One region of the Pseudomonas sp. gcc21 genome, then DNA from elsewhere that is predicted to be linked to it. Evidence: predicted binding sites of a transcription regulator. Region 1 holds the regulator's gene; the other holds the start of a gene.
The links. The regulator FliA, encoded in region 1, starts transcription of late flagellar genes. The targets are predictions, from matches to a motif close to CTAAAGTTTNNNNNNNNNNNGCCGNTAA.
Positions count from the first base shown of each region.

Region 2: HG264_RS18710 (flagellin) is a predicted target of FliA. The motif match lies at 14,209-14,236, and genes of this name have one in related genera.

Region 1 covers NZ_CP051625.1:1,577,171-1,593,015, forward strand. Annotated here, with positions in the region: gene HG264_RS07300 (CheW domain-containing protein) at 1-429, opposite strand, end outside; gene HG264_RS07305 (ParA family protein) at 467-1,261, opposite strand; gene motD (flagellar motor protein MotD) at 1,387-2,211, opposite strand; gene HG264_RS07315 (flagellar motor protein) at 2,213-2,953, opposite strand; gene HG264_RS07320 (chemotaxis response regulator protein-glutamate methylesterase) at 2,953-4,056, opposite strand; gene HG264_RS07325 (chemotaxis protein CheA) at 4,086-6,317, opposite strand; gene HG264_RS07330 (protein phosphatase CheZ) at 6,330-7,121, opposite strand; gene HG264_RS07335 (chemotaxis response regulator CheY) at 7,141-7,518, opposite strand; gene HG264_RS07340 (RNA polymerase sigma factor FliA) at 7,694-8,428, opposite strand; gene fleN (flagellar synthesis regulator FleN) at 8,428-9,255, opposite strand; gene flhF (flagellar biosynthesis protein FlhF) at 9,404-10,750, opposite strand; gene flhA (flagellar biosynthesis protein FlhA) at 10,782-12,902, opposite strand; gene HG264_RS07360 (tetratricopeptide repeat protein) at 13,129-14,763, shown strand; gene HG264_RS07365 (EAL domain-containing protein) at 14,760-15,845, shown strand, end outside.
Region 2 covers NZ_CP051625.1:1,703,820-1,719,664, forward strand. Annotated here, with positions in the region: gene fliG (flagellar motor switch protein FliG) at 1-966, opposite strand, end outside; gene fliF (flagellar basal-body MS-ring/collar protein FliF) at 959-2,686, opposite strand; gene fliE (flagellar hook-basal body complex protein FliE) at 2,734-3,066, opposite strand; gene HG264_RS18705 (transposase) at 3,592-3,840, shown strand; gene HG264_RS07910 (sigma-54 dependent transcriptional regulator) at 4,217-5,608, opposite strand; gene HG264_RS07915 (PAS domain-containing sensor histidine kinase) at 5,605-6,849, opposite strand; gene HG264_RS07920 (sigma-54 dependent transcriptional regulator) at 6,973-8,448, opposite strand; gene HG264_RS07925 (flagellar protein FliT) at 8,621-8,917, opposite strand; gene fliS (flagellar export chaperone FliS) at 8,928-9,308, opposite strand; gene fliS (flagellar export chaperone FliS) at 9,753-10,121, opposite strand; gene fliD (flagellar filament capping protein FliD) at 10,121-11,581, opposite strand; gene HG264_RS07945 (flagellar protein FlaG) at 11,678-12,082, opposite strand; gene HG264_RS18710 (flagellin) at 12,157-14,118, opposite strand; gene HG264_RS07955 (hypothetical protein) at 14,554-15,486, opposite strand.

The DNA of each region.
Region 1 (15,845 bases):
TGGCGTAATGTCGCTTTCCAGAGAGTGAATGGTCCCAAGCGATACCAGAGGCACTGCGAGGGTCAGACCGCCCACGTCAAACAGCAGGGCCTCGAAGGGCTGGTCCCGCCACGCCGCTCGTTCGCTGGGCTCAGCTTCCTGCGGCGAAAGCTCCTGTTCGACCGTCTGCCATTCAGCCGACAGCTCGGTGTGGGCGTTCCGCGAAGCGACGTGTTGAACCCTTGCTGCGGCCTGTTCCGCTGCCGGTGTCTGGACCGGAACGACGTGCGGCTCGGACACCGCCACCTGCGCCTCGGCCTGAGCGGGTATTTCAATTTCCGGCTGTTCAGCCAGCGCCAACTCGACAGCAGCCTCCTGCAACAGCGCATCCAGGTAACACTGGATGGTCTGCTGGGGAATATATTCCTGTAGGGGCGTAGTTCTATTCATCGACATGCCCGGTTTATCGGCGGGAGTAGATTTAACATTAGGCTACCTGCTCGCGGCGCGGCACGGCCTGCGCCAGCAGATACCGCAGCAAGGCGCGATAAGCCAACACGCCGCGCGAATTGGCGTCGTGCCGCGACGGCACCACTCCCGCCACGCTCGCGTCGCGCAATTTGGTATCGATCGGAATGAACGCCTGCCACAAATGATCCTGATAATCGCGCCGCAACAGACGCAGGGTACTCAGTGAAGCCTGGGTGCGCCGATCGAACAGGGTTGGAACGATGGTATAAGGCAGCCCCTGTTTACGTGATCGATTGACCATCTCAAGGGTAGTGACCATGCGCTCGAGCCCTTTGAGTGCGAGAAATTCCGTCTGCACCGGGATAACCAACTGCTCGCAGGCCGCCAGTGCGTTGATCATGGACACGCCGAGCAGCGGCGGGCTATCAATCAGCACATACTCGAAGTCGTTCCACAGTTGTGCCAGCGCCCGCGACAGGACCAGACCGAATCCACCCTGCGCGGCGGACTGGCGCTCCAGTGTTGCCAATGCGGTACTGGATGGCAGCAGACGAATGTTTTCGTGTGTTGTATCGAGCAGCAAGGCTTCGGCGAGTCCGTCAGGCACTTGGCCCTTGTGCTGAAACAGATTGAACACGCTACTGGTCAGGCTATCCGGATCGTGTCCAAAGTAGCTGGTCATCGAACCATGGGGATCGAGATCGACGACCAGCACGCGCTGGCCCTGATCCGCCAGCAGACCAGCCAGGGCTACCGCGGTCGTGGTTTTGCCCACCCCACCCTTCTGATTGGCTACGGCCCAGACTCTCATTCACCCTCCAGGTCCTGACCCGTGCGGGCCCTGACTACGACGACAAATTGACGTCTTTCGGGACATCAACTCAGAAATTGCTCAGTTACAGTGTAGTTAGCAGAACCCGTGCCAGAACCGCTCGCTTATTCGGAAACAGCCAGGGTGCGGCTGCGAGCAGAGCGCATGGCATCCACGCCATGTCGATCCTGCTGCGACGCCGTGTCGGGCTGTTCGGTATACCGTGATACCAGTAGAACCACCCTACGATTCGCCCGGCGTCCCGCTACGGTAGTGTTATCGGCCACCGGCCGGAATTCTCCATAGCCCACTGCAGCCATACGACCCGGATCGATCCCGCCGTGGGCGAGCATTCTGACCACACTCGCCGCGCGTGCGGCAGACAATTCCCAGTTGGTCGGGTACAGACGCGAGCGTATCGGCACGTTGTCGGTAAAGCCTTCCACATGAACCGGGTTGTCATAGGGCGCCAGAATTCCGGCTATCTTTTCGGTCAGATGAAAGGCGTCGTCCAGCGGCAAGGCATCACCGCTGGGAAACAACAGACCCGAGCTCAACTCGATCTCAATCCATAATTCATTGCCGCGCACCTCGATATCGCCGGCACTGATCAGATCGCCAAAGGCTGCTTGCATCGCCTTGGCGATATCCGCGAGGCTGTCACTCTCCGAATCGTTAACCGCGTCGCTGCCGCCATCATGCTCCCCCATCCCTTCAATCGGGCTCAGGCTGCGCGGCGTGGTCTCGCCTATCTGGATGGGATTGATGACCTGCTGCGGCTGATTGAAGGCGCCGCCGAGCGTATCGGCAAGCACTTTGTATTTCCCTTCATTGACCGACGAGATGGAATACATGACCACGAAAAACGCGAACAACAGGGTTATGAAATCCGAATAGGAAACCAGCCAGCGCTCGTGGTTTTCACTTTCACGTGTGCGACGCCGGCGCATATCAGTCCAGGAAGCCTTCGAGCTTCAGCTCGATAGAACGGGGATTCTCGCCTTCGGCTATGGACGAAAGGCCCTCCAGCAGCATCTCGCGGTAGCTGGATTCCTGCAGCACGACGGATTTGAGCTTGTTGGCCACCGGCAACAGAAACAGGTTGGCCAGCGCCACACCGTAAATGGTCGCCACGAAAGCCACCGCTATGCCGCTACCCAGCAACGAGGGATCGGCCAGATTCCCCATGACGTGGATCAGCCCCATCACCGCGCCAATGATGCCGATGGTCGGTGAATATCCGCCCATACTCTCGTACACCTTGGCGGCGGCCATGTCGTGGTTTTCGCGCGTGAGCAGATCCACCTCGAGAATGGCGCGCAATGTTTCCGGCTCGCAACCATCGGCCAGCAACTGCAGCCCCTTGCGGGCGAACGCGTCGGGCTCCAGCTCGGCCATTGCTTCCAGCCCGAGCAATCCTTCCTTGCGCGCCGTTGTGCTCCAGTTGACTACCTGTCCGATGCCCTCACGGTGACGGCTGCGGGGCGGTACGAATATCCAGCCGAGAATGCCAAGTGCGCGCTTGAAGACAGGAAGTGGCGTCTGGATGAGTGCGGCAGCCAGCGTGCCGCCGATGACAATCATCGCCGCCGGCCCGTTAAGCAGGGCCGCGATGTGGCCGCCCTCGAGATAATTACCACCAAGGATGGCAACGAAAGCCAGAATAACGCCGATAATACTCAGAATATCCATCAGCCAATCTCAGCGAGATAACGACCGATATCGTCCAGGCTATAGATGCTGTCGGCCAGACCGGCCTTGGCTATAGCCATCGGCATGCCATAGATCACACTGCTCGCTTCGTCCTGCGCCCAGACCGAACTGCCAGCCTGCTTGAGCATGCGAGCGCCCTCGCGACCGTCGGCCCCCATGCCGGTCAGCACTACTGCCAACACCTTGTCCTGAAATGCCTTGGCCGCCGAACCAAAGGTGATATCCACGCAGGGCTTGTAGTTGAGACGCTCGTCCCCGGGCAGGATGCGCACCGTGCCGCGACTATCCACCATCATCTGTTTGCCACCGGGGGCCAGCAATGCCAGACCGGGGCGCAGCATGTCGCCATCCTGGGCTTCGCGGACACTGATACGACAAAGCTTGTCGAGCCGCTCTGCAAAAGCCTTGGTAAAGGCTGCCGGCATATGCTGAACCAGCAGCAAGGGTGCCGGAAAGTTGGCCGGCAGCTGAGTGAGCACCTTTTGCAGCGCAACCGGTCCGCCTGTCGAGGTGCCGATGGTGACAAGCCGGTAGCTTTTACGGCGCGGCGCCGGGCTGACAGCTGGCGCAGCCGTGCTGCGCGCCGGAGCAACCGGCTGGCGAAGCGGCTCGGTGCGGGGAGCGACAGAAGACTGAACCGGGGCCACGGCAGGCGCGGGCGCGCTCAATCCCAGTGAACGGCGATTGGTACGCGCTAGGACATGCACCCGCTCACAGAGCAGTTGACGCACCTTGTCCGGATTGCGGGAAATGTCCTCGAAATTCTTTGGCAGGTAATCCGCCGCACCGGCGTCCAAGGCGTCCAGGCTCACCCGCGCGCCTTCGTAGGTCAGCGAGGAAAACATCAGGACCGCGGTGGGACAACGCTGCATGATCTGTTTGACCGCCGTAATGCCGTCCATCACCGGCATTTCGTAGTCCATGGTGATCACGTCGGGATGCAGCGCAAGCGTCTGGTCGATTGCTTCTTGCCCGTTCGAGGCGGTACCGACTACCTGAATCTGCGGATCGCCGCCGAGGATTTCGGCTACCCGGCGCCGGAAGAATCCCGAATCGTCGACAACCAGTACTTTCACCGCCATATTGACTCTCCCTGAGTACCTGCGCCGTGCTATGCGCGGCGCGCGTAGCGCTTGAGCAGGCTGGGTATATCGAGAATGAGCGCAATGCGGCCATCACCGGTAATCGTTGCGCCAGACATGCCGGCGGTTCCCTGCAACATGCGACCAAGAGGCTTGATAACCACCTCTTCCTGCCCGACCAATTGATCCACAACGAAACCGACGCGCTGGGTACCGACCGAGACGATCACTACGCTGGCAGCTGAACGTTCGGTGGTATCTGCAGCGCCAGGCATCAGCCAGCGCTTGAGGTAAAACAGAGGCAGGGCCTTGTCGCGGACGATGATCACTTCCTGACCATCCACCACATTGGTGCGGGACAGATCCAGATTGAAAATTTCATTCACGCTGACCAGCGGCAATGCGAAGGACTGGTTCGCCAGCATGACCATCAGTGTCGGCATGATTGCCAGCGTCAGCGGCACCTTGATCGCGATGCGGGTGCCCTGCCCCTTGGTCGACTGGATCGTGATACTGCCGTTGAGCTGGGAAATCTTGGTCTTGACCACATCCATGCCAACGCCGCGCCCGGACACATCCGAGATCTCGGTCTTGGTGGAAAAGCCGGGGGCCAGAATGAGGTCGAAACACTCACTTTCGCTCAACCGCTCGGCGGCTTCGCGTTCCATCATGCCCTTCTCGACCGCCTTGCGCCGAAGTACTTCCGGATCCATTCCGCGACCATCGTCGGTAATGGTCAGCAATATATGATCGCCTTCCTGCTCCGCAGCGAGCACCACTTTGCCCATCCGCGATTTGCCAGCGGCTTCGCGCTCGTCTGGCATCTCAACGCCATGGTCTACCGAGTTGCGTACCAGGTGAACCAGCGGATCGGCCAGCGCCTCGACCAGGTTCTTGTCGAGGTCAGTTTCCTCCCCGATCAGCTCGAGCGTGATTTCTTTCTTGAGAGCACGTGCAAGATCGCGCACGACACGCGGAAAGCGGCCAAACACCTTCTTGATTGGCTGCATGCGGGTCTTCATCACGGATGACTGCAGATCGGCCGTCACCACATCAAGATTGCCCACAGCCTTGCTCAGCTCCTCGCCGCCAGTGCTCGCCCCAAGACGCACCAGGCGGTTGCGCACCAGCACCAGCTCGCCGACCAGATTCATGATTTCGTCGAGGCGCGCTGTGTCCACGCGCACCGTGGTTTCTGCGGGATGTGCATCAGCAGCGGCCGGTGCTTTTGCCGCGACGGGCTCGGGCTGGCGGGCGGGTGCAGGTGCAGCAGCTGGCCGGGCATCGGGTCTGGCCGCAGCGGCAGCGGTGGTGTCAGAAGCTGAGTCAACGTCAGACTTGCCCGGCGCCTTGCCGGTGCCATGCAGTTGATCCAGCAGCGCTTCGAATTCATCATCGGTAATATGATCGATACCTGCCGAGTCTGCGGCAGGTTCGTCCCTGGAAACAGCTTGCGCCGCGTCTGTCGCGCCCGGACCTTTGCCGGTGCCGTGCAACTGATCCAACAAAGCTTCGAATTCGTCGTCAGTGATGACGTCATCAGACGCGCCAGTGTCCGGTATCGATGCGCTGGCAGCCGCCGCTACGGCCGCAACAGGCGGTTTACCTGCTCCGTGCAGTTGATCAAGCAGGGCTTCAAACTCTTCGTCGGTTATTTCATCGCTATCGCTATCGCCGCTACCCGCACTGCCGGCAGACACAGGCAAAGCGGATTCAACGGCCTCGGCAGAGGGCTCTGCCTGTAGCGCGTCCAGAAGTTTCTCGAACTCGTCGTCGGTGATATCACCTTCGCCGCCGGCTGCTTCCGGAGTGTCCACGGTGGTCGCTTCTACTGTCTGGTTCGAGGTGACAGGCTCATGGTTTTCGCTCGCCGCTGGTTTCGCCAGCAAGGCCAGCGCTTCAAGCAATGCAGGCTCAGCGGGCGTGGGCGTCTCGCCTTCGCGCACCTGAGCGAACATGCTGTTGACCGCATCAAGCGCCTGCAGCACGACGTCCATCAGTTCGGAGGTCACCGAACGTTCGCCCTTACGCAGGATGTCGAACACGTTTTCCGCGATATGACAGCAGCCAACCAGTGCGTCCAGTTGCAGGAATCCGGCACCGCCTTTTACGGTGTGAAAGCCGCGAAAGATCGCATTGAGCAGATCGGCGTCGTCCGGACGGTTTTCCAGTTCTACCAACTGCTCGGACAACTGCTCCAGGATCTCTCCGGCTTCCACCAGAAAGTCCTGAAGAATTTCCTCATCCGCGTCAACACTCATGCACTCGCTCCCTTAAAAACCAAGACTGGACAGCAAATCATCGACTTCGTCTTGCCCAGACACTACGTCTTCCCTTATATCGGCATGAATCTGCGGACCTTCACCCTTTTCTGGGGCTTTTTTCGGCTGTACGCCATCGCCGTGCTCGATTCCGGCAAGGCGATCGACCTTCCCGGCCATACGCACCAGACTCACCAGGCTTTCCTCTACATCGTGAACCAGCGTCGTTACACGCTTGATGACCTGGCCAGTCAGATCCTGGTAATCCTGAGCGATCATGATGTCGTTCAGATGGGTCGAGACGGTTGTCGCAGACTGCTCGGTGCGCGTGAGGAATTCTCCGATGCGTCGAGACAGGTCGCGAAATTCATCGGCGGTCATTTGCCGGCGCTGCAGACGCGCCCATTCGAGGCGCAACGCCGCCGCCTCTTCGCCAATCTCGGCGACATGGGGGGTGCTGCTTTCCACCAGATCCATGGTGCGATTGGCAGCCTTGTCGGTGAGCTGCACGACATAGTCGAGACGGTCCGAGGCATCGGAAATCTTCGAGGCTTCGCCGCTGTCGCCCAGCGCGTGGGAGGTGTCGATCTGAAAATTCACGATGGCGTTGTGTAACGCCCGGGTAAGCTGGCCTACCTCGTGATACAGCCCGCGGTCTCGGGCCTGATTGATCGCGTGCACCACCAGCACCGCTTCGCTGAATTGCCCATTTTCTAGATACTCAACGAGCTGTAGTGCATGCTCCTTGAGGGATTGCTCAAACTGTTGAGCAGTCGCCTGGCCGGGATCCTTGCTTAACGCCATCATCTGGTACCCCGGTTGGTTATTTCGGCTGAACGCGCTCGAAAATCTTTTCGATCTTTTCCTTGAGCGCCTGGGCAGTGAATGGCTTGACCACATAACCGCTCACACCTGCCTGGGCGGCCTCGATGATCTGGTCGCGCTTGGCCTCGGCTGTGACCATGAGCACCGGAAGATGCTTCAGACGGTCGTCAGCGCGAACCGCCCTGAGCAGGTCAATACCGCTCATACCGGGCATGTTCCAGTCAGTGACGAGGAAATCGAAATTGCCGCTCTGGAGCATTGGCAAAGCAGTATTGCCGTCATCGGCTTCAGCGGTGTTGGTGAACCCGAGGTCACGCAGCAGGTTCTTGATAATGCGCCTCATCGTCGAAAAATCGTCGACGATGAGAATTTTCATATTCTTGTCCAAGTAAACCTCCGTACAAACCAGAAAAAAGTGCAGGTTCGCACTCTGCTGAATTCATGTCCCTGAGCGAGAAGCGCTCAGCAAGTAAAGCGCGCACCCTAAGCTGACCCGCCGGCAGGCGACACAGCCACGGCTGCGATAGCCGGACCAGAGATCCGGCTATCTATTATTCGTTCTTCCAGGCGACCAGGCGTGCGCGCAACCTGGCGGCGCACTGGGTATGCAGCTGACTCACCCTCGATTCGCTCACGCCCAGCACCGCGCCAATCTCCTTGAGATTCAGCTCTTCGTCGTAGTACAGGGAAAGCACCAGCCGCTCGCGCTCCGGGAGGCCTTCGATGGCCTCGACCAGTGCGCCGCGAAAGCGCTCGTCATGCAATTCGCCCTGGGGCTCACCCTCGGCGTGCACATCCGCCGCCGCACCGGATTCGAGCAGATCCTCGAAGCTGAACAGCTTGCTGCCTGCGGTGTCGCCAAGAATCGCGTAGTAATCCTCAAGGCTCATCTCTAATTCGGCCGCAACCTCATGATCTTTAGCGTCACGTCCGAGCCTGGCCTCCACTGCGCGGATGGCATCACTGACCATGCGCGTATTGCGGTGAACCGATCGGGGCGCCCAGTCGCCTTTACGAACCTCATCCAGCATGGCGCCACGAATGCGGATGCCGGCGTAGGTTTCGAAACTGGCGCCCTTTGAATGGTCGAATTTGCGTGAAGCTTCGAGCAGGCCGATCATGCCCGCCTGCATCAGATCTTCTACCTGCACGCTGGATGGCAAGCGCCCGAGCAAGTGATAGGCAATGCGTTTGACGAGGGGAGCAAACTGTTCGACCAGCAGATCCTGCTGACCCGCTGCACGTTGGGTACGGTTGTACATATAGGCTCCACTGGCGGACGCGATCATGAATCTGCCCCCGATTGCTGGACCAGACGTTCCACAAAGAACTCCAGGTGACCACGCGGGTTAACCGGCAACGGCCAGGCATCAACCTTCTGCGCAATGCCGCGAATGGCCAGCGAGGCCTTGCTTCGCGGGAAGGCGTCAAATACCGCGCGCTGTTTCTGCACCGCTTTGCGTACGGATTCGTCATAGGGCACCGCGCCGACATATTGCAGCGCCACGTCCAGGAACCGATCGGTCACCTTGGTCAGTTTGGCGAAGACAGTGCGGCCTTCCTGCGGCGTATTGACCATGTTGGCCAGCACCCGAAAACGGGTCATGCCATGGTCGCGATTGAGCAGCTTGATCAGCGCATAGGCGTCAGTAATCGAGGTCGGCTCGTCGCACACAACCACCAACACTTCCTGGGCGGCGCGCACGAAGCTCACGACCGAGTCGCCTATTCCGGCAGCGGTGTCGACTATCAACACGTCAATGTTGTCGCCGATGTCACTGAAGGCCTGAATAAGCCCGGCGTGTTGCTGCTGGTTCAGGTTGACCATGCGCGCCGCACCTGATGCGGCGGGAACGATGCGGATGCCGCCGGGGCCGTCAATCAGCACATCCCGCAGGTCACATTTGCCATCAAGCACGTCCGCAAGCGTGGCCTTGGGCTTGATACCCAGGAGCACGTCCACGTTGGCGAGGCCAAGGTCGGCATCGAGCAGTACGACCCGACGCCCCAACGCCGCCAGCGCCATGCTGAGGTTGACGGATACGTTGGTTTTGCCGATCCCGCCCTTGCCGCCGGTGACCGCGATAACCTGAACCGGATGATTGCTGCCCATCTGTGTGGATTACCTTGTAATAAGAATTCGTGTTAGCAAATTTGTAAAAATCGCACCGTGTCTGCTACAGGGCGGCTCACTGACGGAACGCCGGCCTGGTTCGCTTGCTGCATGCCGCCGTGAGGCGAAGTGCGCTAATCACCGGCTCTTAACCTGCATGCAGTATACCTGCAAAGACATTACCCATCGCCTCGTCAGCAGGCGCTTCGCCAGCATGGCTGGCCATGTTCACCGCGCGACTGACCAGCTTGTGTCCGACCGCTTGACAGATGTCGTCCGGAATGCGCTGGCCATCTGCCATATAGGCTACCGGCAAAGCTTGTTCCATAGCCAGACCCAGGGACTCACCCAGCGTGGCAGCCTCATCGATCTTGGTCAGGATACAACCGGACAATCCGCAGGACTTGTAATGATGGTAGGCGGACTTCAACACCTGGTACTGGCTCGTCGCGGCCAGCACCAGCAAGGTCCGCACCCGTTGCCCCTGCGCCGCCAGCTCGTTCAATTGACTACGCAGTTGCGGATCCTGACCTTGCATGCCGGCTGTATCGACCAGCACCATGCGCTTGCCGGCAAACTCCTTGAGCACATCAGTCAGACTGTTCTGCTCATCAACCACCCGCACCGGTACATTCAGAATACGTCCAAGCGTACGCAACTGTTCATGCGCGCCAATCCGGAAGGTATCCATGGTGACCAGCGCAACATGCTGACTGCCGTGTTTGAGCACATACCGTGCTGCCAGCTTGCCGAGACTGGTGGTCTTGCCGGCGCCTGTCGGGCCAACCAGCGCAATCACACCGTTCTGATCGATCAGTTCGTCCCGGATGACCGGAATGCTATGAGACAGATGCGCCAGCAGCATGCGCCAGGCCTGACGGATATCGGTCACATCAGCCACTTTAGCCATCAATTGCTTGCTCAGCCCTGCCGGCAGGCCGAGCTGGGTAAGCCGACGCCACAAGCTGGCCTGATGGGGATTTTGCTGATTGATCTGCCCCCAGGCCATGTTGCCCAGCTGGGTCTCGAGCATTTCACGCAGGCCTGCCAGTTCGGCGCGCATTGCACCGATACCGCTTTCCCCAACCTCTGCTTGTGGAGCTGTGCTCACACGGGCTTGCGGTGGGGCCTCAGCGGCGTGTTCGTTCTGCAGCCGTGCCAGCAGCTGCTGCGCAACGGGCGAGCCCTGCTCAACAGCCTGACGCATGGCTTCGCCGAATAACTGGCGGTTGACCTGGGGGCCGTCTGCAGACTGCCCGCCTTCGGCCAGCTGGGCACGCGCCTTGACGATGCGCTCCTGGGTTTTCTTCAGTTCCTGATCCAGGCCAGGTGTGGGTGGGGTCACGCGAGGCGCCTCATAGTCCAGCGCCGCTGTCAGTTCCACGCCGCCGGCGACCCGGCGGTTAGCGATGATGGAGGCGTCCGCGCCCATTTCGTCGCGCACCAACTTCATCGCCTGACGCATATCAGCGGCAAAGAAACGTTTTACTTTCATGGCTGACCTCACCTGTCCTGGTACTGACTATTCATTGTTGGCCCACCGTCGCAACGATGGTGACCTGCTTGCTGTCCGGTATTTCCTGGTAGGACAGTACATTGGCCGCTGGCGCCGCATAGCGAACGAACTTGGCCATCATCCCGCGGATCGGTCCGGCTACCAGAACGATGGCTGGCTTGCCCTGAACCTCCTGCCGCTGTACCGCATCTGCCAGTGACCGCTGCAGCTTCTCGGCCATGCCCGGCTCGAGCATGACGCCTTCTTCCGCGCCTTGCCCCGCCTTCTGAACACTCTGTAGCAATATCTGTTCCAACCTGGGCTCAAGCGTGATCACAGGGAGCTCGGCGTCAAGCCCTACAATGCTTTGCACGATGGAGCGGGATAATGCGACCCGCACAGCGCCGATCAGGGCGCCAGTATCTTGACTCCGCCCCGACTGGTTGGCGATGGCTTCAGCGATGGTCCGGATGTCACGTACCGGCACCTGTTCTTCCAGCAGACCCTGCAGCACCTTGAGCAGACCAGACAGCGAGATCATCCCGGGCACCAGCTCTTCGGCCAGCTTCGGCGAAGCCTTGGCCAGCACCTGCAGCAGTTGCTGAACCTCTTCGTGACCAATCATCTCGTGGGCATGCTTGTGCAGGATCTGGTTAAGGTGGGTAGCAACCACGGTGCTGGCATCGACCACCGTGTACCCCAGTGACTGGGCCTGATCGCGCTGCATGACCTCAATCCACACCGCCTCCAGGCCAAAGGCCGGATCCTTGCCCGCGATCCCCTTGATCTCACCGAATACCTGACCCGGATTGATCGCCAGCTCCTTGTCCGGATAGACCTCGGCTTCTGCCACCCCGACGCCCATCAGCGTCACGCGGTAGGCATTCGGAGCGAGATCGAGGTTGTCTCGGATGTGTACCGAGGGCATGAGGAAACCCAGATCCTGCGACAGCTTCTTGCGTACACCCTTGATGCGCGCCAGCAACTGCCCACCCTGGTTGCGGTCCACCAGCGGAATAAGGCGATAGCCGACCTCAAGACCGACCATGTCAACCGGCGTCACGTCTTCCCAGCCGAGTTCGCGGGTCTCAGGGCGCTGCGTTGCCGGCACCTGGGATTCCTTGCGCTCTGTTTCGGCAACCTCTTCAAGCTTGGCTTTCTGCTTCTGCGCAATCCAGTACGCACCGGCAGCAGCCAGCGCGCCCAGACTCAGAAAGGACACATGCGGCATGCCTGGGATCAAGCCCATGAGCACCAGAATCGCTGCGGCAATCCCCAGCGCCTTGGGCGAGGCAAACATTTGACGCTGCACCTGCGCGCCCATGTCCTCTGAAGTCGAAACGCGGGTCACCATGATTGCCGCGGCAGTGGACAGCAACAGCGAAGGAATCTGCGCAACCAGGCCATCACCGATGGTCAGAAGCACGTAGATGCGCCCAGCGTCAGCGAACGACAATCCGTGCTGGGCCATGCCGATGGCCAACCCGCCGATGACGTTGATGAACAGAATCATCAAACCGGCTACGGCGTCGCCACGGACAAATTTGCTGGCACCATCCATCGAGCCGTAGAAGTCAGCTTCCTGGGCTACTTCACTGCGGCGTAGCTTGGCCTGCTCCTGATCGATGATGCCGGCATTCAAGTCCGCATCGATGGCCATTTGCTTGCCCGGCATGGCATCCAGGGTAAAGCGTGCGCTCACCTCCGAAATGCGACCAGCGCCTTTGGTGACGACCACGAAGTTGATAATCATCAGGATGGCGAAAACCACCAGACCAACCACATAGTTACCACCGATCACTACTTCGCCGAAGGCCTGAATCACCTTGCCCGCTGCATCTCCACCTTCGTGTCCGTAGAGAAGTACAACCCGGGTCGAGGCTACGTTCAGCGCCAGGCGCAAAAGCGTGGAGACCAGCAGAATGGTCGGGAAGACGGCAAAGTCCAACGGGCGAAGCGCATAGGCGCAGACCAGCAACACCACCAGCGACAGCGCGATGTTGAAGGTAAAAAACACGTCCAGAAGAAACGGCGGCACCGGCAGCATCATCATGCCGAGCATGACCAGCAACAGGATTGGCACGCCGAGGCTGCCATGGCGCAGCCCAGCCAATCCGGTTCGCATGTTGCTCATCATCTGGGAACGATCCACTGCCATGCGCTAGCGCTTCCTGAACAATTAATTGACGCTGAAAAGGGTGTGACAGACCCTTACGCAAGAAGCGTTCCAGTTGAGAACAGTGTCGAGCTTACGGAATATGAACCAACCGACTAAAACCGCGTCCTAGCAGTGATAATGTTGGCTCATGACATCAAAATCACATTCTCGGCAAGGTAGCGACCAAAACGGCATACGCCGACTGGAATAGAGAAAGTAGATGCGCTTAATACCCAAAACAGTACTCGCCTGCGTGACGCTGAGCGTTGCAGGCTGCGTAACCACGCCCGGGCAACAGACACCGTTGTCCAAGCCGGCCGAAGTTATTGCAGAACAGAAACAGAACCTGACGGACTTCATCGATGGAATGAACGCCTCGGAAGAGGCTCGTACGCAGGAAGTAGACAAACTGCTGGCTCAGCCAAGGATCGATCCGCTTACGGATTATCTGGCGGAACGTCCTATTGATCTTCGATATATTCCGCACCGCCAACGCGTCGCCAGGGAACGGGACAAGCGTTGTGACGAGGTCGGTGAACGCTACGCCGATATGGCTCCTACTGTCGAAAACCTGGCCCAGCTGAAGGAGCTATACAGCCACTCCTGCTACGCCCAGGTCAACGCGTTCGAGCGGCGCGTAAATAAAGCCCTCGCCAAGTACAGTCCGGCCCAGTCCTATAGCCCGTTCCCGCCTTTTATGGTCGGTCTCGTTTCGGCAATATCCAAAGTGACGGATCCGCAGCCGGAAGCAAAACAGCCTGACGCCAGGGACGGTTCGAGCAGTCGAGCCGCAGCCAAGCCGCCCGTCAACGAGGCCGGCATGCAGGTCAGCAAGGCCACCGAGCAACCCGCCGGGGCATCCGACAATTCGGCCGCTGCGCGCGCCCCTATTGCCGAAACACGTACAGCCTCTACAAGCACCACTGAAACGGTAGCGCGCGCCGCCGAAGCACCGCCATCTGCCACATCTGAAACGGAACGCAAACAGGCCGGGGCTGAATCCGCTGCATCCAGGCCGCAGGTGGCAGCTGCCACTCAGCCCGCGCCAGCACCTGCACCAGCCACCACCGCAGCGCCCGCCGCAAAGCCCGCGTCAACATCCAAACCCGGCTCTACGCTCGACAAGGATAGCCGCAAACACGCCAATAACTGCTACCTGCTGTTCGCCATCCGTAACTATCAGGAGGCGCACGGCGCCTGCCTGTCGGCTGCCCGTGCCGGCGATGCCAAGTCGCAGCATCATATCGCCTCGCTGGCACGTATCAGTAATGAAGCCGATGCTGCTGTTCATTGGTCAAAGTTGTCCGCCGAGCAGGGGTATGGTCCCGGCCAGCTATTGCTGGCTGATCTTTATACCAAGGGTGAAGGCGCGGTACGCGACGAGGCGCGCGCGCTTGAGCTGGTTGAACAGGCCGCAAGCCAGGGCCTGGCCGAAGCGCGTTTCCGCGCCGGCCAGGCTTACCTACAAGGCAAGGGCACGGAACCTGACCAGGCCAGGGCACTACAACACCTTGAGCAAGCTGCAGCGCAGAACCATCTGGCAGCCCAGCTGGCCCTGGCCGAGCAGTACAGCTCCGGTGCACAACCCAATGCCAGCAAATCCAGAGAGTGGCTCAAGCGAGCCGCTGCCCAACAATCTGCCGAGGCACAGTACACACTCGGTCTGAGCTACGCCCAGGGTACCCCTGACGGCCAGGAAGCGCTTGAAGCGTACGTCTGGCTCAGCAAAGCCCTGCTCAATGGCGAAACCCGCGCGCGGTCCCACCTTGAGCGGATCGCCAGATCCCTGACACCCGAGCAACTCCAGCTCGGGCAACAACGAGTCCAGTCGGACATGCGAGGCAGACGTTCGTGAGAGTCGAAGGAATGACTCCGGTCAAACGGTCCATCATGATAGTTCTCGGGCTTTTGGTCGGCCTTTTCATCATCGGCATGTGGCTCATGTCCAGCCTCAACCTGGACTTTGCCCAGAAAACCATGTCGCAACTGCGCCAGCATCAGATCGCTGACACCTTCCATGCCAATCTGGACCGTATCAATGCACATCACCGGTTGATGGAGCAGAACACCCGCGAGCTGGCGCGCATGGGGCAGCTTTTCGGCAAACAGCAATCCCTGACCGGCCGGCATAACAAGCAGGAATTGGAAGAAGCCCTGGCGCAGACGCTGAATGATGTCGAGGGCGTGAGCGGTGGCGGAATCTGGTTTGCTCCTGACGCCTACCAGCCGGGGCCTTTCGCCGTTTACGGTTTTAAGGTCGGGGATCAGCTGGAAGTGGTAAGCGATGATATCAACTATGCCGAGCGCGACTGGTATGCGCAGATCGAGCCTCCCAATGAGCGTATCTGGGATATGGGAACTCGATTCTACTGGAGCCCCGCCTATTACCACTCAAGCACGGACAAGGTTGTAGTCAGCCTCAGCACGCCGATACGCGATGAACAGCAGCAGGTCATTGGCCTGGCATCCACCGACTGGCGAGCAGATGAGATCATCCGCATGGTCAGCCGCGTGGAAGTCACACCCGGCACCTTCTCCTTCCTGATCGACTCCGACAATCGCAACCTGTCCAGCCTGTCCCGCGCCGATGATGTACGCCGCGCACAACAGCTGATGGACGCCATTTCACGCAGCGAACTACACAAGCAAACCAACAAGATCCAGCCGCCGGATATTCTTTCCAGCCCCTTGATCGCCTCTCCGATGCAGCGCATGACGCTGACGGTGAACGATGAACCCTACGCACTGTTCTTTTCGGAGACCGTCGCGGGTATGGTGTTCGGTATCGGCGTGCCCAAGGCAGAAATAGATGCCGCCATGACACCCATGCGCGAGCGCAATCTGCGTATCGCAGCGATCATCGGCATTATTTTCCTGATACTCGCCGGGCTGGTGCTCTATATCATCGCCGGCACGCTGCGCCAGCTGAGCAATCTG
Region 2 (15,845 bases), 130 kb from region 1:
CATGCGCCGGGCGATGGTCAGGATTTCCTTCTGCGCCGCTTCCACTTCGCTGATACGCACCGGCCCTTTGGCCTCAAGGTCATCCAGCAGCAATTCGGATGCGCGCTTGGACATGTTACGCAGGATCTTGTCCTTGATGGCTTCATCCGCGCCCTTGAGCGCAACGATGAGGATCTCGCTGGATACTTCACGCAGCAGCGCCTGAATACCTCGGTCGTCCACATCTGACAGGTTATCGAAGACGAACATCAAGTCTTCGATCTTGGTGGATAGATCCTGGTCGATATCGCGGATAGCCTCGATCAACTGTGATTCGGTGGTGGATTCGAGGAAATTCATGATGTCTGCGGTGCGCTTCACACCACCCATGTTTGCGCGGATAGTGTTCGAATTGCCGGCGAACTGTTTCTCGAGAATTTCGTTCAGCTCTTTCAAGGCTGAGGGCTGGACAGTATTCAACGAGGCGACCCGGAGCAGCACATCCAGGCGTACCTTGTGATCAAAATAGCCGATTACCTCTGCGGCCATATCGGGGTCGAGATACGCCACCACGATAGCTTGAATCTGCGGGTGCTCGAAGCGGATGACATCCGCCACGGCGCGCGGCTCCATCCATTTCAGGCTATCCAGGCCGGAGGTGCTGCCGCCGAGCAGAATCCGGTCGACGAGATTGTTGGCTTTGTCCTCGCCCAGCGCCTGGGTAAGCATGGTGCGAATGTAATTGTCAGCGCCGACTCCCAGCCCGGTCTGATCACCGACCACGCTGATGAAGTCGCCCATCACCTGCTGGACCTGTTCACGCTGAACGGTACGCAGCCCGGCCATTGCAGTGCCGACGCGCTGTACTTCCTTGGGGCCCATGTGCTTTAGAACGGCTGCCGCATCGGATTCACCCAGGCTCAGCAGGAAGATAGCCGCCTTATCGAGCTTGCTCAGTTTTTGCAAACGCTTGGCATCATCACTCATCGTCGTTAATCCACTCTTTGACTACCTGAGCCACACGGCCTGGGTCTTCGGCCAGCAGGCCTTTTATCGCATTCAACTGCTGTTCATAACCGGCGCCCGGCGGGGGTAACAAGGCCGGTGCAGGTGAACCTGAACCGGTCAGACTGACGCGGTCTTCGCGCAGATCCTCGTCCATGCCGCCCAGATCGTCCACTGTCGCGGGATACCCCCCCGCAGTGGCCGGGGTGCGGTTATTGGCAGTCAGGTTCTTGAGCACTGGTCGCAACACGCCGAACACCAGAATCAGGACGAACAGGATGCCCAGGAACTGCTTGGCCATGTCCCAGACCCAGGGTTCGGTCCAGAACGGTGGCTCGGCAATCGGCTCCGGCGCACCTGCCGGGACGAACCGGCTGTTGATCACACTTACGCTATCACCGCGCGCCTCATCAAAGCCCACCGCGTCTTGTACCAGACGAGTCAGCTGCTCGATCTCTGCCTCGGCAAGCGGAACGTGCACGGCTTCCCCTGTCTGCGGATCAACCTGCAGGGTGTGGTCTACCACCACCGCGACGGAAAGTCGTCGCAGCCTGCCCTGTTGCTGACGGGTATAACTGATTTGGCGATCGAGCTCGTAATTGCGCGTCGATTGTTCACGAATATCCTTCGGCGGCGCGACGACAATCGGCTCACCGGTTTCCGGATCAATCACCTGCTCAGGCACGGATACCGCGCCGGGTGGCTGATTGCTCAATGCACCGGGTATCCCCTGTGGACCACCAGCACCGCTGGCGCGCTGCTCATTGAGGATCTGTTCGCTGCGTATGGATGCTTCGGGATTGAAGCTTTCAGAGGTGGACTCCACCGCGCTGAAGTCGACATCTGCAGACACCTCGGCCTTGTATCGACCATCGCCCAACACCGGCTGCAGGATATTGTGGACACGGCGAGTGTAGGTATCTTCCAGCCGCCGTGCATGGTCAAACTGGCGTCCGGCCATGGTCAGTTCGTTAAGCTCGGCCTGGTCGGACAGCAGATTACCGTTCTGGTCGACGACCGTGACCTGTTCCTTGCTCAACTCGGGAACACTGGTCGCCACCAGGTTGACGATAGCCATGACCTGGGCTGGCTCGAGGCTGCGGCCGGCATACATTTCGAGCAGTACCGACGCGCTGGGTTTGCGATCATCACGCACAAACACGGTCGAGCGTGGCATGGCAATGTGCACCCGCGCCGCCTTGACGTTGTACAGGCTGGAAATGGTCCGCGCCATTTCACCTTCCAGGCCGCGACGATAGCGCGTGGTCTCCATGAACTGGCTGGAGCCCAGACCCTGCTCACGGTCCATGATTTCGAAGCCTAGATTACGGTCAGTCGGGGTCACGCCGGAGCTGGCCAGACGCATACGCGCGTCGGCATAGTCCTCACTACGCACGAGCAAAGTACCGCTATTGGGCTCGACCTTGTAATCAATACGGCTTTGCTGCAGCACCTCGAGCACCTGAGCCGAATCATAGTTATCCATGCTGCCGTAGAGCGGACGATAGTCCGGCTCCTGCGACCACAACACCACGGCAAAGCCAACCGCCACACTGGCGGCCAGACCGACCAGCAGGGCAAACTGCCGCAGCATCGGCAGCTGCGCAAGACTGTCCAGAAAAGCCATACCCAACAGGGGCTTACGCTCGGGATCAGGTCCCGGGGCGTTGCGCGTGGCGGGTGTATTAGGCGTTGCATCCATGAAAACTGTCCTCGGTCAATCAAGGCGGGAGGTGAGAGGAATCGGGGTCAGATAGGCATCTTCATGATGTCTTCGTAAGCGCTGATCATCTTGTTACGCACCTGGGTCATCGCCTGAAACGCGACGCTGGATTTCTGCGAAGCGACCATCACCTCGGTCAGATCAATACCCGGCACGCCGCGCTCATAACCGCTCTGCAGCTCGCCAGTGGTCTTCTGGAGTTCGTTGACCTTGTTGAATGCCATCTTGAGCATGTCGTCAAAGGCGGGAGCGTCAGCGCTCTTCTCGACCTGCGCCGGCGCCTGGGGCTTGCCCATCGCTTCCAGCTGCATGCTGCGCATTTGCAACATCAGACGATTCATCTCGACACCCTGGGTCATCTCAATCTCCATGCCGTAAGAAATTTGACGGCGCTTTCGGCTTTGAGACTACTGAAGCAATATTGGTGCCAGATGAGGATCGGCTGCCGCTAGCGTGGCGTCGTCACATACACAGAGCAGGTCTGTTCACAGAAACAGCAGGCGCAGCACAGACAAATTTGTAGGAGGCGCGACCCGCGGCGATCAAATCCGCAACCGCTGAATAGCCGCGTGCCGAGCGCAACTCCTGCGACCCGGTGTAATGAAACGCAACTAGCATCACAATTTGATGGATATCACATCGCAATCAACGTGACACCTGATTCAATAAGTCATCATCCACATACTTGTTACCAATGACACTCAACCCCCACTCCCAATCCCTTCGCAAAGGCCGCCGATCCGAGCCCGGCCACTACTACCTCATCACCGCCGTCACACTCGATCGCCAGCCACTTTTCCAGGATCTTCGGTCCGCCAGAGTGCTTATCAACATACTCCGCGAGGCATCTGCAAGAAATCAGGCGCAGACCTGCCTATGTGGTCATGCCAGACCACTTTCACTGGCTCATGCAACTGCAAGACGAAAGCCTCTCGAAAACCGTACAACGGATCAAACGCCTGACCTCCGCTCAGCTTGGCAGGCGTGTCTGGCAGGATGGGTTCCATGATCGGGCTGTAAGGAGCGAAGAAAACCTCAAGGCCATGGCGCGGTACGTTATTGCCAATCCGCTTCGCGCTGGACTGGTGGATTCGGTGGGCGATTATCCGCATTGGGATGCTGTATGGCTTTGAACGTGGTCTATGCTATGTCGTGCCTGCCAGCCCTGATCACACCTCCCGACAATGAGTTCATGTTGGGTTCGTGAAATTAGAGAGAATGCTGCCAGGATTTGAGATAGGTACTGGCTCGGTAGCAACGGGCGAGGCCCGATCGCCGCGGGTCGCGCCTCCTACAAATTAGCGCCGTGCCGATTGCGGATTTGTGGCCTGAATTGGCGCCGTGCCGATTGCGGGTAAGTGCCCTGAATTGACGATGAAGTTGCACCAAACCCCATCTCATCCAACGCACAAAATAACCCGTAGGAGGCGCGACCCGCGGCGATGTGACCACAGCAACAGAGAAGCTCAAACCAGAGCACGCGCAGCCAGCAGGTCCGTGCCAACCCGCCTAAACCCCACCCCCCTCAACTATAAAACCGGCCTCCCGCATTCTCGCCAACTTGTACCGCAATGTCCGCGGACTGATACCGAGGCGCTCGGCGGCTTCCTTGCGCCGGCCCCGTTCCGCACGCAGCACATCCAGAATCATCTGGTACTCATGCCCCTTTACGCCCGATTCGAGATCACCTGCGACAGGGGGCGCAGCAGCCACTGATGAAGCGGGCAAAACCTGCGGCTGAACAGTCGCTTGAGAGGAAATCGCCGCACCCGGCACCATTCCCAGGCACAGATCCTGCGAACGAATCACCCCGCCCTGCTGCAGGATCATCGCGCGCTGCACCGCGTTATCCAGCTCACGCACGTTGCCCGGCCAGGGATGCTGCCTCAACGCCTGCCGGGCATCTTCAGCAAACTGCACGCGGGTCTGATTCATCTTGCGCATGTGTTTATTCAACAGCCGTTCGGCTATCGGCAGGATATCGCCGGGACGGTTACGCAGCGGCGACCATTGCAGCGGGAAGACACCGAGCCGGTAATACAGGTCTTCGCGAAAGCGCCCCGCCGCCACTTCCGCAAGCATGTCGCGGTTGGTGGTGGCGATCACGCGGATATCCAGCTTGATCAGTTTACGGCCGCCGACCCGCTCGACCTCGCGCTCCTGCAACACGCGTAGCAGCTTGGCCTGCAGCGCCAGCGGCATTTCGGATATTTCGTCGAGCAATAGAGTGCCGCCGTTGGCCTGCTCGAACTTGCCCGGCGCAGCCGCAATGGCGCCAGTAAAAGAGCCTTTCTCATGACCGAACAGCGTAGCCTCAAGCATGTTCTCGGGAATAGCCGCGCAGTTGATCGCAATAAACGGCTGGTCTGCACGGGGGGAATGCTGGTGAATATAACGGGCGAGAACCTCCTTGCCGGTGCCGGACTCGCCTGAAATCAACACGGTGGAGTCGCTGGCGGCTACCCGTGCTGCCAGCTGTAGCAGTTGCTGACTGGCAGGCTCGACCGCCACCGGACCGTTTTCATTCAGCGGCTGCAGACGGCCCTGGCTGTGCTGGGCAATCAGATCCAGCAGCGCCCTGGGCTCAAAGGGTTTGACCAGATAATCCACGGCGCCGTCGCGCATGGCAGTCACGGCCTGCTGCACTGTGCCGTAAGCGGTCATGAGTAGAACTGGCAGTTGCGGATACTGCTGATTCAGAATACGCAGCAGATCGTGCCCATCCATGCCCGGCATATTCACATCGCTGACCACCATCGAAACAGCTTCGCGCTCCAGCAGCTTCAACGCAGCTTCAGCACTCTCTGCCTCGAAATAGTCATAACCGCCCAGCGAGAGCGTATCGGCCAGCGCCTCTCGCAGGCTGCGGTCGTCTTCGACCAGCAATATCCGCGTCGTCATTGGCTGTGCTCCTCATCCAGCGGAGCGCGCTGCACTTCACGGGCAAAGGGCAGCAGAATCTCGGCGCACGTGCCCCAACCCGCCTTGCTGCGCATATAAAACGCCCCGCCATGTGCCCTGGCCACGGACTTGACCACTGATACACCGAGCCCTGTGCCTTGCTCACGCGTGGTATGAAAGGGTTCCCCGATGCGTGCGAGCTGGGCTGTGGTCATCCCGGCGCCCACGTCCACCACGCTCAGACTCAATTGATCTTCGATCAGACGCGCGCACACCTTCAGCCGCGCAGCGGGCGAACCGGCCTGTATGGCGTTCTCGATAAGATTGTTGACGGCGCCGACCAGCGTCTCGCGGTTGCAGCGCAGCGTCAGATGACCCGGACAACGGTCCACCCACCGGCACACAGCGCCGCCCTGCTCTATCAGCGGCTCGGCCTGTTGGCGCAAGGCGGCAAACAGGTCGCCCACACTGATTCGGTCTTCCAGTGGCAAGTCGCCTTTGGCAAACAACAGCATGTCGCGCACCTGGTGCTCAATGCTTTCCAGCCGGCCTTTCAGGCGCTCGCTGAAGCGCAGGCGATGGGTGTCCGCGAGCGCAGGATCGGTGAGGTGACTGGCATATAGGAGCGCCGCAGAAAGCGGTGTACGGATCTGATGGGCCAGCGAGGCGACCATGCGGCCCAGAGCCGACAGCCGTTCATGCCGCGCCAGCTGGGTCTGCAATGCCCGGGTTTCGGTGAGATCGGTAATCAGGATCAGCTGGCCCGGTTCACCCATCAGTGAACGCGTCGCCATGGAGACGCGACGGCCGCTGCGCAGCGACACTTCGTGGTAATCATCCTCACGCGGCGCAAAACGTTCGCGAATGAGGTCGCGCCAGAGCATGCCTTCGATGGGTTCTCCCAGCAGCTCGCGCGCAGCGGGATTCACTTCACGCACAACGCCACGCCCATCAAGCACTACTACCCCGCCGGGCAACAGATCGAGCAGATTTTGCAGCCGACCGGCCAGGCGCGCTTTTTCAGCCAACTCGCGGGTGCGCTGCTGGCTGACTTCGGCTAACTGGGATTTCAGCGTTGCGACCTGCTGTTCAAGCAGCGCATAGGATTCAGAAAGCTGACCAGAAAGATTACTGAACTGCTGGTAAGCCTGCTCAAGAGAGGCAGCATCCCGCGTTTCAGCCTCTGCGCTGCCGGCGGGCAATCCATTGTCTTGAGGCAAATGCTGAGCAGGTACGGCCATGAAAATCCCCTGATGACGAAAACGCTCTTCAACAGGGGATATAGCAAGGCCTATGCCATTAAAATCAAACCCTTATAAATCAATGACCTATATGGAATTACGCAAAGCAGCGTCAGTCTTTTGTCATTCTTCAACGACTTCAGCGCCGCGGTTCAGGCCGTATTTCCGCATCTTCTCGACCAAGGTGGTACGGCGAATACGCAACCGCTCGGCGGCACGTGCCACCACGCCGGAGCATTCATCCAGGGCCTGCTGGATCAGCGTCTGCTCCAGCCCACCGAGGTATTCCTTGAGGTCCAGCCCTTCGGGCGGCAGGAAGGCGGGACTATCCAATCCGACCAATCCGTTGAAGGCTTCCCCGCGCTCGTCGTCTTCGCTCTCTTCATGCTGGCTGCGCAGATCGCCGTGATCATCCTCAACGTAACGGAATTTTCGCGGCAGCTCGTTCACGCCGATCACGCCATGGGGATGCATGATCGCCATGCGCTCGACCAGGTTTGCGAGCTCACGAACGTTACCCGGCCAGTCGTGCTGACAGAGCGACAGAATGGCCGAGGTGCTGAAGCGAATCGAACCACGCTTCTCACGTTCCAGGCGAGTGATCAGCTCATTAAGCAACAACGGCAGATCCTCAACCCGCTCACGCATCGCCGGCATTTCGATGGGGAACACATTGAGGCGGTAAAACAGGTCTTCACGGAAAGTGCCCTGCTCGATCATGTCTTCAAGATTTTTGTGTGTGGCCGCGATAACGCGCACATCGGCGGTCTGCACCTTGTTGCTGCCCACGCGCTCGAAAGTGCGTTCCTGCAGCACACGCAGCAGCTTGACCTGCATCGGCAGCGGCATATCGCCGATTTCATCGAGGAACAGCGTGCCGCCCTGCGCTAACTCGAACCGCCCAGCGCGCGTGGTAATCGCACCCGTAAAGGCGCCCTTCTCATGCCCGAACAGCTCGCTTTCCAGCAGCTCTGCCGGAATCGCGCCGCAGTTGACCGGCACAAAAGGCGCTTCGCGGCGGGAAGAATGGTAATGCAGGTTGCGCGCAACCACTTCCTTGCCCGTCCCCGATTCACCCAGAATCAGCACGGTTGCCTCGGTGTTCGCTACCTGTTGCATCATCAGTCGCACAGACTGAATGCTGCGGCTGGTACCGACCAGGCTGCGGAACAGGTTGGGTTCGCGCTGGCTGCCGCGCTTGTTACGGGTGTCCACTACCTCGCGATACACCTGCGCGCGGTGCAGCGAATCCAGCAATTGGTTGTAGCTCAACGGGGGAGCCAATACGGCAAGCAGACGTTGACGCAAATGCTCTGGCCATGGCGTGGACTGGTGCCCATCGAACAGAATGATCGGTAGATTCGCATCCCACTTATCGAGCTGGGTCAGCAATCCCTGCGCGCCTTGCGGATGATCGCAGCGGCCGAGAATGACACAGCGCGCCGCAGCCGGGCTGTCGAGCATTGCCTCAACATCCGCCTGCCACGTCTCCGAACAGGTGATAACCGCGTCTTCGCCTAGAAACTCGAGAATGACCTGCAGGTCACGCCGGCTTTCCGGGCAGTCTTCGATCAACAAAATGTGATTGTTTGGCAACATAAGGGAGTGCACTAGTCCTGTTCACAGGCAGCCGATCATTGGCGTGATGGCGCAATGCCATGCCTTTGTAAGATGAGTCAAAGATAGACATATTTGTGATGGGAGTCAAATACTTGGCGCACTAAAACTGCTATGCCGGCAAACTGCCTGCATCAGCTCTACAGCGGGCATTTCAGCTGAACATCTGATACACCTTGGCGCTCTGCTTGCTGCGCTGCAGCCCATGCAGTTCGTCGGCTAGCTTCCCCTGCACCGCCTGACATAGCGCGATGACTTCCTTATAGGTTTCGGAGAGAGAGGTTAACACCTCGGCCAGGGCTTGCTCGTTGCGGTCCGGCTGCTCCATTGCCTGACCGACCAGCAGCCGGCACAGCGCGTCCAGTTCGCCGACCTGCTCCCAGTCCCCACCCTGCACCGCCGCGATCAACGCTACGTGCGCGTCTTCCAGTTGTTTGACTGCAACAGCCATGTCCGTCTCCTCAGGCCTGAATCGCATCCCAGCCTTCTTTGATCTCGCGCAACAGATTAGCGACTTCATCGAGCACAGCCGGATCATTCTTCAAATTGGCGTGGCTTAGGCGCTGAATCATGAAAGCATAAAGATTATCCAGGTTAGCTGCCAGCTCACCGCCTTTTTTGATATCAAGCGACTCCCGCAGCCCGCTCACAATGCCGATCGACTTACCGATCAGCTCACCCTTCAATGCAACGTTGCCATACTGCATGGCACCCTTCGCCTGAGCAATCCGCTGCAGCCCGCCCTCAAACAACATCTGAATCAAACGATGCGGATCAGCCTCAGTTACCTGGGCGTTCACGTTAACGTTCTGGTACTGCTTCATCGCGGCGTAGGCGTTCATTACGAAATATCCTGGAGTGTATTGCACATGCTTGATATATCGGCAGAACGGGGAAAACTTGAAGGGTAATTTGGATGTTCGTTAAACCCAACGGGACGTCGCTCCTGGGTATGTAGTGCGCCTGCGCTACGCCAACAATCCATCCGCCCGACAAAACCCTGTCGTAGAGCAGGCGCTCTACAACCCCAGGCAAACCCAGCTTCCCTCCGGCACATCGGCGTTGGCCTGCCCCCATCGACAATCAGCCCACCGGTACAACTCGCCGCAGGAAGCCACCCCTGGGGGTGTAGCGCGCCTGCGCTACGCCGAGCTCGCAAACCACACCAAACCCCGCCGGCGCGCTCGAACGCCGACCGGGGCACTACTCCCCGAAAAGCGGCCCTCCAGAAACAACAAGCCCCGGTCTATAAACCGGGGTTCGTCATTTCAGCAGCACACAAAGCCCTACTTAGGCTCAATCCAGTCCCAACCTTCCTTGATCTCCTCCAGCAACCCCTGCACTTCATCCAGCGACCGCGGCGTATTATCCAGCGCCACGCCGGCCAGCTTGCGGGTCATGTAGTCGTAGAGCGAATCAAGGTTTTCGGCAATCTCGCCGCCGAGATCCTTATCCAACGACCCCTGCAGCGCACCGATAATACTCAGGGTGCTGCTCACGGCCGTACCGCGTCGCTCCGGGTTGCCGCTAGCCTGAGCGTGTCGGGCAAGCTTGACCCGCTCGATGGCGCCATTGAGCAATAGCTGCACCGCGCGGTACTGGGAAACTTCCTGAGCGATGTTGACTTGCTTGTAGGTGTCGATGGGGCTTTTCATTAGTTATCCTTTTTTACGACGCCGGGCAGACTGTCGAGGACGCCGGTCAGGTATTCGCTGGTGCCCGCAAGCTGGCCAATCATAGAATCCATTGCGTTGAATTGTGCGAGCAAGCGACTTTCCAGCTTTTCCACCCTGCGCGTTAAAGCCAGCCGTTGATCATCAACGCTGGCAAGAGTGTTTTGCAAAGACGTGGTGCGGCTCTCAAGAAGACCGCCGTTTGCAGTGTACGGAGCGACGCGGCTTTCGAGCTTGGCCATCAGCCCGTCTCTACCGGTTAGAAAGCCCGCCATGCTGTCGAAATTATCCTTGAGGGCCGCATCAAACTTCGTATCGTCAAGCTTCAAAGAGCCGTCGCGTTGAGTTGAAATGCCCAAATCGGCCAGGACGCGCAGCCCACCTGTATCGCCGATTACAGATCCCAGCTCACCGCGAATAGCAGAGGTAAAGGACCGTACCGACGCATCACCTACCAGCGCAGCAGCAAGTGGCTCGCCATCATCGCCACCAACCGGCGTCACCTTGGTCAGTGACCCGACGGTCTCCATCATCTTGTTGTAGGCATCGACGAATTTCTTAACCTGGGTTTTTATACCTGCACGGTCTTCCGACACATTGAGATTGACGGTATTTCCCTTCTCGATGTCCTCGGCGGATTGTGCTGATTTCAACGTCAGGATGACGCCGTCCAATGCACCTTCAACCGTATTAGTTTCACTGCTGATCGGGATGCCATCAATCGCCAGGTTGGCATCCCGCGCATAGCTGATCACCCGTGCCCCGGTTGACTCAGGGTCAACCTCAGGCAGTTTGAAATCGGCCGGGACGGTTGGACTGAAGGCCAATACACTGAGATCGCTATTGACCTCGCCGGTAGTATCCACGGTGACGCTGATATCTTTACCGGTGCCTGAGTCGCTTGAACTCAATATCAATCGCGCCCCACCGCCACCGTTCGGATCATTGATGACCGTCGCGCTTAAACCGCTTTCCTTGCCGGCTGCGTTAATGGCATCGCGAATACCCGTAAGACTGTTATTGGCATCGGTCACATCAACCGTCAGTGATTTGTCGCCCGCTGTCACCGTCAGTTTGCCCGTGCCGATTGCGTCAGTGACATTCGGCACTTGGCTGAGGGCGACCTTGCTTGTCTGTGCGAGATTCAATACCTGGACGCTGTAGTTACCGGCTGACGCCTTGGACGTTGCCGCGACAGAAAACACATCCGCCTTGCCGGACGAAGCGCTGCGCTTTTCAAAGAGGGCCGGGCTGTTCAAGTCCTTGAGGACGGTCTGAAACTCAGACAGAGCATTGCGAAATTGGCCGAGACCGGAGAACTTGGCAGTGGTGGCCTTTTCCAGGCGATTGAGCTGCGCGTTTTTTGGCGCCGCCTCAGCATTGACCAGGGCATCCACCATACCGCGGATATCCATCCCAGATCCGAGCCCCATAATTGCCATGTGCCTGCCTCCCGACTAGTTTTTGACGGTCTTGCTACTGCGTCGCCTATTCCGGGACTGTAGCAAGCAACGTGCCAGCCAACCCCGTACGTTCTATCAGGCTTCTGCCTTGAAAAGCAGGCTGCGAATCTCGGACAGGCTTTCGGAGAGTCGTAATGCCTCCTCCGAAGGGATTTGCCGAATAACGTTCCCGCTGGCGCGGTCCGTTACGTTGACAACCGTACGGCCGCTTTCATGGTCCAGAGTGAAGTCGATGTCACGGCTGACCGATTGTACAAACTGCTGCATGTCAGTGACCGCCGATTCGAGCTGGTTGCGCTCGGCATCTGCAGGCTGCTCGACCGGTAGCTGAGAAAGGGGTTCCACCGGTGCAACCGTGGAGTTGTGGTGTGCTGCGCCCGCCTGCCTGCTGGCAGGACGATTGCTGAGGCCCGCCTCGGCCGGTCCAGCAGAACTGGTAATACGGCTGATCTCAAACGGCTTGTGTATGCCCACTTCCATGGTGCTTACCTCGCATAGGAAAAAGCGGAGGAAGGGTCGCCCCTTCCCCCGCATTCGTTACCTCTTACCTACCCTTAGCCGAGCAGGCTAAGGACGGCCTGGGGCAACTGGTTGGCCTGAGCCAGCATCGCAGTACCAGCCTGCTGCATGATCTGGTTCTTGGTCATGTTGGCCGATTCAGCAGCATAGTCGGTATCCATGATACGACCGCGGGCAGCGGAGGCGTTCTCGGATACGTTCTGCAGGTTGCTGATGGTGGACTCGAAGCGGTTTTGGACGGCACCCAGGGAGGCGCGGGTAGAATCGATTTCTGAAAGCGCCGCGTCGATCGTAGCGATGGCGGACTGAGCGCCGTCTACAGTGCTGATGTCGATTTTTTCGACAGACAGTTGGTTGTTAGCTCCTTCCGCGACCCCAGATTTAGTCAGTGCATCAGAATCGGCTACATCAAAGCCGAGATTGCTCAAACCCACGTTACCTGCCACTTCAGACAGCGTGATCTCCGCCTCCCCACCTTTTTCGGTAGTGACAAAAGATAGCTTGCCCCCATCCACAGTTGCGCGGACCTTACCTGACAGTTCGTCATTAGCCGCCAGTTTCTGGTTGACGTTGTCAGCCAGTGCCTCGACGGTGGTGTAATTGCCTTCAGTCATCTCAATTGTCTGAGCTGCACCTGTGCCCAGAGCGATCTGGAAGGAAGTGTTCGAGGAGTCCAGATCACCTGTGTTCTCACTACGATCAGTGGCGCCTGTTCCAAGAGCGCCGAAAAGCACATCAGCACTTGCCCCGCCGACGGTTAGAGCTTCGCCGCCCAAGGTTCCCGTCTGAGTCAAAGTCAATTTGCCGTCAGCATCTGCGCTCGCAGCGACAAGCCCGGCCAAAGTGCTTTTCCCGATCTTGGAGTTTATATCTTCGGCTAAGGCACTAGCATCGGCATAATCTTGATTGAGGGTGATGGTTTGCGCTGCGCCGTTGCCCAGAGCGACAGTGAAGCTACTATTAGCAGCTGTGTTCGCAGCCGATGCTGCCGCTTCAGTCGTTGGGGTGCCGAAAATGGCAGCAGAACCATCTTCGGAGGCATGCGGGGCGACTGTAATAGCCGTCCCAGACGCTGAGTCGCCAACCTCTCGCAGCCCAACCATGCCATCATCGCTAGCGTAAGCCTCCACTGTCGGAGTGCCGCTGCCATAAGCGGTTTCAATGGCAGTATTGACCGCAGCCGCCATATCCTCAGCAGATTCGTAGGTCTTCGCTGTCACTTCGACAGCAAGCCCTGCAGACGGCAGGCCACCACCGTTAATAGTGAATTTATTACTTGCTGCGGTAAGCGTAACGTCGTTTGTATCGATATCAACTGAACCCTTGATATCAGATTTGACGCCCGCAACTGTACCAAATCCCAAATTCGCCACTGCAAGTTCGACGCCGCCTGCCACGCTGGCTGGCGTCGCTGTGGTACCGATGGTCAAGCTATTCACTTCTTTCGCGGCAACTAGCGTGGCAGCAGTCGCCTCACGACTAGCGGTAGTGCCCATATCAGTAGTCCGGAAGCTATCGATCTTGAGACTGATGGTCTGATTGGCCTCAGCACCTACCTGAATATTCTCCGAAAAATTTCCGTCGAAAAGAGACTTGCTGCCAAATTTCGTTTGTGTGGAGATGCGATCCAGCTCGTTTTTCAGCTGCACCACTTCGTCATTCAGAGCCTTGCGCTCGGAATCACCGTTACCGCCGTTAGCGGACTGCAAAGACAAGTCACGCATACGTTGCAGGATGTTGGTGGATTCCTGCAGAGCGCCTTCAGCGGTCTGCGCCAAGGAGATACCGTCGTTGGCGTTCTTGACCGCAACACCCAGGCCATTGATCTGGCTGGTCAGTCGGTTGGAGATCTGCAGGCCGGCTGCATCGTCCTTGGCGCTGTTGATTTGCGAACCAGAAGACAGACGCTCAAGAGAAGTCTGCAGGTTGCTGGAAGAACTACCCAGGTTACGCTGGGCGTTAAGCGAAGCTACGTTTGTGTTTACTGTAAGTGCCATGGGTAATTCTCCATTAGACCGAAAAGGTATGCCTGATGCGACTCATGGGCCGGCTATCCCAGGCACCCATTGTGTTCGCGTTCAGTTACTGTATCGGCGTGGTGGCCAAGAGCTTTAGGCCTTTCCTGAAAAAACATTTTTTGCTGGCTTGACAAAGGGTTGTACAGCAAGAAACGTACGCAGCGCCGATGGGAGGGTTATCGGTTAAGGGTGGGAAAGCTTTAATGGGGAAGCTGAAGAATCAGTACGAGCTGGTGCTCGAACTTCCCAGGGGGAAACCGGTGCGTGGCCATGGGCGCCTTTTTTGAGGGCTTGCTGGGAACGTCGAGCACCAGCTCGATGGGCGGTTTAGCAGAAGATCGGTACGCCGATCGATGAGGGAGCCCGGCTCTCATGCAGAGAACCGGGCGGTGGAGCAGATTTGATCCGTTGTTGCTAAGGCGCCAAAGACTGCAGCAAGCGCCCATAGGACAATTCGTTTTTTGCTGCTGCTGCCTTGTCGCCGCAGGCGATGCCTTCGCCTACGTATTTCACCGTACATTCTGCCTTGAGTGTCAGAACGTCACCGCTCAGCTCGGACGCTTCCGCCATGGTGATGACCTGCTGGAAGTAAGTCGGCGGGCGGCCGTATTGGTCGAAGGTGGATATCAGTTGTTTGACAGTGGCTGGATCATTTCCCTCGGCCAAGCGGGTATGCTCGACATGCATGGTGAGAGAGGGATAGGTTCCGTTCAGGCCCAACGCCAAATTCTGCTGCATGGATGACTTCTGACGCTGGGCGGCGCGCAGTTCGTAGAAGGACTGGCGCAGAAAGTTCTGGTGGGTTGTATGCGGATTGACTGCAGATCTCATGAGTTTTTCCGAGTCGGCCAGCCTGCCCCGGGACACTCCCTCCCGAGCCTCTACCACTTGTACCAGCCCTTGCCAGATTCGCTCCGTCTTTTGGGTCTTGCTGATGGCCTGCCAGTTTTTTACTTCCAGCGCGGGAGCCGGCGCGCCTGCGTAATGCGCATCCACGTAGGTCAGCAGATTATCGTAGCGTTTCTCTGCGGCGTCATGATTCTGGCTGAGTTTGTTCACAAAGGAGCCGACGCTGACAGCGGATTGATCAAGAAAACCACCCAACAATTCACCCACGCGTGTTTTTTCCAGCTCGGGATCATTGACCATAAAGAGCTGATCAATCAGAGCATTGCGCTCGCCCTGGGCGGTTCGGTTGCGCTCTTCCCAGATGGCCATCTTGTCCAACAGGGTAAACATGGCGTCACTGTTGTAACCAGCAGCAACCAGCAGATCAACGCCTAGCTTGTCTGCTTCAAGCTCCTGCCGACGCGTCCAGCCTGGATTGATGAAACCGTCAGAGACCATGAACGCGGTGAAAGTGGAGAAATTGGGGTCAGATGAACGTTTCGGAGTGGTCCATCAGGAATGAATGTGGACGTCCGGGCCAGATGAGAATAAACCAGATGCACACGAGCCCGCGTTGGACCTCTGGGCCAGATGAGGTAGAAATTGGGGTCAGATGAACGTTTCGGAGAAAACCGTACGAGCTGGTGGCTCGAACCTCCCAGGAAACCCAGCGGCGTTGATCTACATCCACCTGCGGTTCGGGGACCACAACTGTGGAGCTGGGGTCAGATGAACATTTCCGCGCCGATAGGTTGCCGGCTGTCTAGTCCTGAAAACTATCCCGCCGATCTGCAACTGGTCTCGAGAAAAAGAAGTCA